2 regions of the Xenorhabdus poinarii G6 genome follow, and region 1 is predicted to be linked to the other one. Evidence: predicted binding sites of a transcription regulator. Region 1 holds the regulator's gene; the other holds the start of a gene.
The links. Region 1 encodes PhoB, which activates phosphate uptake and scavenging genes when phosphate is short. Its sites were predicted from a motif close to CTGTCATAAAACTGNCNNAT; they were not measured.

Region 1 (2,212 bases):
TCAACATTAAACACAATATCGTACTGCGCATTCCCTAAAGCTAAAGCTTCCCGTTGCACGATTTTCAGCATGTTAGGCACATCAACCACAGCATTCATATCCACTTGTGGCCCCGCTTCAATTTTGGAAAGATGCAACAGTTGCTGAACCAGGTCATCCATTCTGCGTATTTGTCCCTGCATCGTACTGACAACTTTCTGATTTACCTGACCATCAATTGCCTGATCCGCTATCACTTCCAAATAGCCTTGCAGCACAGTGAGCGGTGTTTTGAGTTCATGACTGACATTGGTGAAAAAATCTCGGCGGGCATTTTCTAATCGTCGTTTCTGGGTAATATCACGCGCGACCATTAATAATTGCTGTTCGGAATAAGGCATAATACGAAATTCCATTATATTGCCATTATTCAATTCGATCGTTAGAGGATGGGAAAAATCATTCGTCGTGATATAACGACTGAAATCAGGATAACGCAGCAGGTTGAATATATGCTGGCCATTGTCTTCAGGCCAGCGAAACCCAAGTAAATGTTGAGCCAGACGATTACACCAAAAAATATGGCCTTCCGTCGTCGTCATCACAATGGCATCGGGCAAAGATTCTGCGCCACTACGAAATCGCTTGATAAGTTGTGTGAGTTCGCGACGTCGTTTACGATTACGTTGCTGCATCTGGTAAATACCATAAAAGATAGGTTCCCAACCGCCGTGACCGGCGGGCGGTAACATACTGCGATCCAACCATAACCAATTGGATAATTTCAGCAAATGGTAACCATGCCATACCAGCGCCAAAAAGAGGGTAATAACCAGCAACCATGCCAAGTGACCAATAAAAAGAGACAAAATAACCGCAGGCAGGCAGCAAAGCACGAAACCCAATACCAATTTTTTCCAAGATAAACGTTCAAGCACGCGACTTTACTCCGAAATGAAAACACCAAGACGGGATGACGCTTCAATATCAGTTTAATATCAACCCGATATCTACACCAATGCCAACGTCACCAATCAACGCCGACGGAATTCATGTCCCCATAGCCGGCATATAACGGTCAAACAAGATCAGTAACGGATAGAAAAACGATATCCTGTACCACGCACCGTTTGTACCATCTTATCGTGATTACCCAAGGCCTTGCGTAAACGACGGATATGTACATCAACCGTACGATCTTCTACATAAACGTTGGTTCCCCACACATAATTGAGTAGCTGTTCACGACTATAAACACGCTCAGGATGAGTCATAAAAAAGTGGAGAAGTTTGAATTCCGTTGGTCCCATATCCAAATTCTGGCCCTGGCTGGAAACGCGGTGAGATGAAGGATCCAGCATCAATCCATCCATATTGATAATGTCTTCTACCTCCATCGGTGAAAGACGGCGTAAAACCGCTTTGACGCGAGCAATCAGCTCCTTGGGTGAAAAAGGTTTCGTGATATAATCATCAGCACCAACATCTAAACCACGTATCCGATCTTCTTCTTCTACCCGAGCCGTGACCATAATCACGGGGAGCATCTTGGTATGCTTATCCCGTTTCATTTGCCTGATAAGTTGTATGCCTGATCCCCCTGGCAGCATCCAATCCAATAACACCAAATCCGGATAAGGCTCAGACAACCGCCTGATAGCCATATCGTAATCTTCGGCTTCAATGGCCTGATAACCGTTTTGCTCCAGTACAAAACAAACCATTTCACGAATCGGTACTTCATCTTCAACGACCAAAATACGTTTAACCATGGTTAATCCTGCCAGTATCATGAATATCAGCAATATTCGATGTAAAATATCATAAGGCCATTTTACAAAAACGTTTATTTCTCAATCATCAAGAAACAAACCCATTCTCAAAAAAAATCTTACCCCATTGTTATATTTCATGATGAATGCGAACCAACTCGACAATTCAGTAAAGAAAACTGAATTGCACAAGACATCCCTCACACGACCACTATAATTAGCGCCTGTAACAAGTAAGAAAAACCGACAGGCAACAGCAGGAAAATCATGCGAATCATTCATACATCGGATTGGCATCTGGGCCAATATTTCTTTACTAAAAGCCGCGCCGCAGAGCACAAGCACTTTTTACAGTGGCTGATTGAAAAAATCATTCAATATCAGGTTGATGCGCTGATTATCGCCGGCGATATTTTTGATACAGGTTCCCCTCCCAGCTATGCACGCGAACTGTATAACAA
Region 2 (2,212 bases), 1.3 Mb from region 1:
TGATAGCGTCTTCTTTGACCATTAAGACGAAAACGTGTGTCTAATAGTCAAAGAAGATATTGAACGACATTAACCAGGATCAGTGGTTTCACCGATTGTTTTCAGGGCATCAATCACTAACTGCCAGAATCTGGCGCAATCTAATTTGACTGCAACTTGGGTATGACAATCTTCAGGGGGCGGAAAACGGAAATCCGCCACGGTCATCCCGGTTGTTAATGTGCCTGTTAGCTCGATATTCACGGGAACTTTTTGCGTCGTCATTACATGAGGATCGATCACATAGGCTACAGCACAAGGATCATGGACCGGGGGATAGCCAAATCCCTGATGTTCACGATACCTGTCCCCAAAAAATTTCAGTGCATCTAACACGAACTGAGATGTACGTGTGTTAATCTGGGTGATTGCATCAATAATGTCCGGTGTTGCCTGAGCCTGATGGGTAAGATCTAAACCGACCATCGTCAGCGGCCATTTTTCATTAAAAACAATGTGGGCGGCTTCGGGATCGATCACGATATTGAATTCGGCAACGGCGCTTTTGTTTCCTTTATGATAACCCCCTCCCATCAATACGACTTCCTTTACACGTTCAACGATTTGCGGCGCTTTACGCACGGCCATCGCGATATTGGTCAAACCTGCAGTCGGAACCAGTGTCACACTGTTGGGGGGATTTTCCATAATCACATCAATAATTAAATCAACCGCATGACGCGCATCCAGTTTCATTGTTGGTTCAGGCAGAATCGGGCCATCTAAGCCGCTTTCCCCGTGAATGTCCGGGGCGATCTTGATCTCTCTGACCAGTGGACGGTGACACCCTGCGGCAAAGGGAACGTTGTGAATATTGGCGATATGTGCGATGCAAAGGGCATTACGGGTGACTTTATTCAGGGTTTGGTTACCAACAACTGTCGTGACAGCCAATAGTTCAATATCAGGGTTTCCGTGGGCAAGCAGAAGCGCAATGGCATCATCATGTCCGGGATCGCAATCCAGGATAATTTTCTTGGGTAGCATATTTGTTCCTTCTAGTCACTATACCTATTATTTTTCAAGTTGTTGTTTTGTCAGTGGCAACTCGACACCTATTAGATAGGTATGAAATTATTTATTTTCATAATGATTTACTATCGGAAAAACATCCTATAAATTATCACAAATTGGAAATATAAAAATTACATTTTGTTAATAAGATCACGTCAGGTACGGTTGGATCGTGGCTCGATCTTTGGTTGCTGCAACGCTCAGTTTCTTTCCTGACTTGCTGAAACATGGGTTTAGCCATGCATTGTCATACATGCATTGTCATAATAGTATCGTCATAGATTCACATAAATGTCATATGACATATCTATTATCCGAGCAAATGAGCACGATGATTTTTTATTCTATTTATCTGATTGCAAGGAAAACAATATGTCGCGTAATGATGAAAAAAATCGGTTGGCTACGGTGGTTGCGATATTGATATCAGGCGCAACGCTGCCTGTCTGGGCGGTCAGTGATGCCAATCATGTGCTGGATCAACACCGGGCAGCACAAGGCAATATTACCGAGTTTGGTGGTGCGCGCCGTGTGACTCAGGATCAAACTGCCGTACTTAAGGCAGCCTTGAATAGCAACAAGGCTAAGAATGTGATCTTATTTATCGGTGATGGTATGGGCGATTCTGAAATTACCATTGCCCGTAATTATGCAGAAGGTGCAGGTGGATTTTTTAAAGGGATCGATGCGTTACCATTCACAGGGCAATATACACACTATTCGTTGAATAGGAAGACGCAGAAACCCAACTATGTGACAGATTCAGCCGCTTCTGCTACAGCCTGGGCGACGGGCGTAAAAACCTATAATGGCGCGTTGGGCATTGATGTTTTTGGCAAACCGCATCAATCCATTTTGGAACTGGCCAAAAAGAACGGTAAGGCAACGGGAAATGTCACCACGGCTGAAATTCAGGATGCCACCCCCGCGGCTTTATATGCGCATGTCACGATGCGTAAATGTTATGGTCCAGAAGAAACTTCGCAGAAATGTGTCACTGATGCGTTAGAAAATGGCGGCAAGGGATCTATTACCGAACAGTTGCTGGCAGCACGGGCAGATGTCACGTTGGGAGGAGGGGCGAAAACTTTTTCCCAACAATCGGTTTTCGGCCTTAATAAAGGGAAAACGTTGCGGCAACAGGCATTGGAACAGGGAT

Region 2: phoA (alkaline phosphatase) is a predicted target of PhoB. The motif match lies at 1,334-1,353, and genes of this name have one in related genera.

The regions. Positions count from the first base shown of each region.
Region 1 covers NZ_FO704551.1:430,331-432,542, reverse strand. The annotation lists gene phoR (phosphate regulon sensor histidine kinase PhoR) at 1-917, opposite strand, end outside; gene phoB (phosphate regulon transcriptional regulator PhoB) at 1,068-1,751, opposite strand; gene sbcD (exonuclease subunit SbcD) at 2,019-2,212, shown strand, end outside.
Region 2 covers NZ_FO704551.1:2,775,228-2,777,439, reverse strand. The annotation lists gene XPG1_RS12875 (sulfite exporter TauE/SafE family protein) at 1-3, shown strand, start outside; gene uriH (uridine-preferring nucleoside hydrolase UriH) at 70-1,026, opposite strand; gene phoA (alkaline phosphatase) at 1,426-2,212, shown strand, end outside.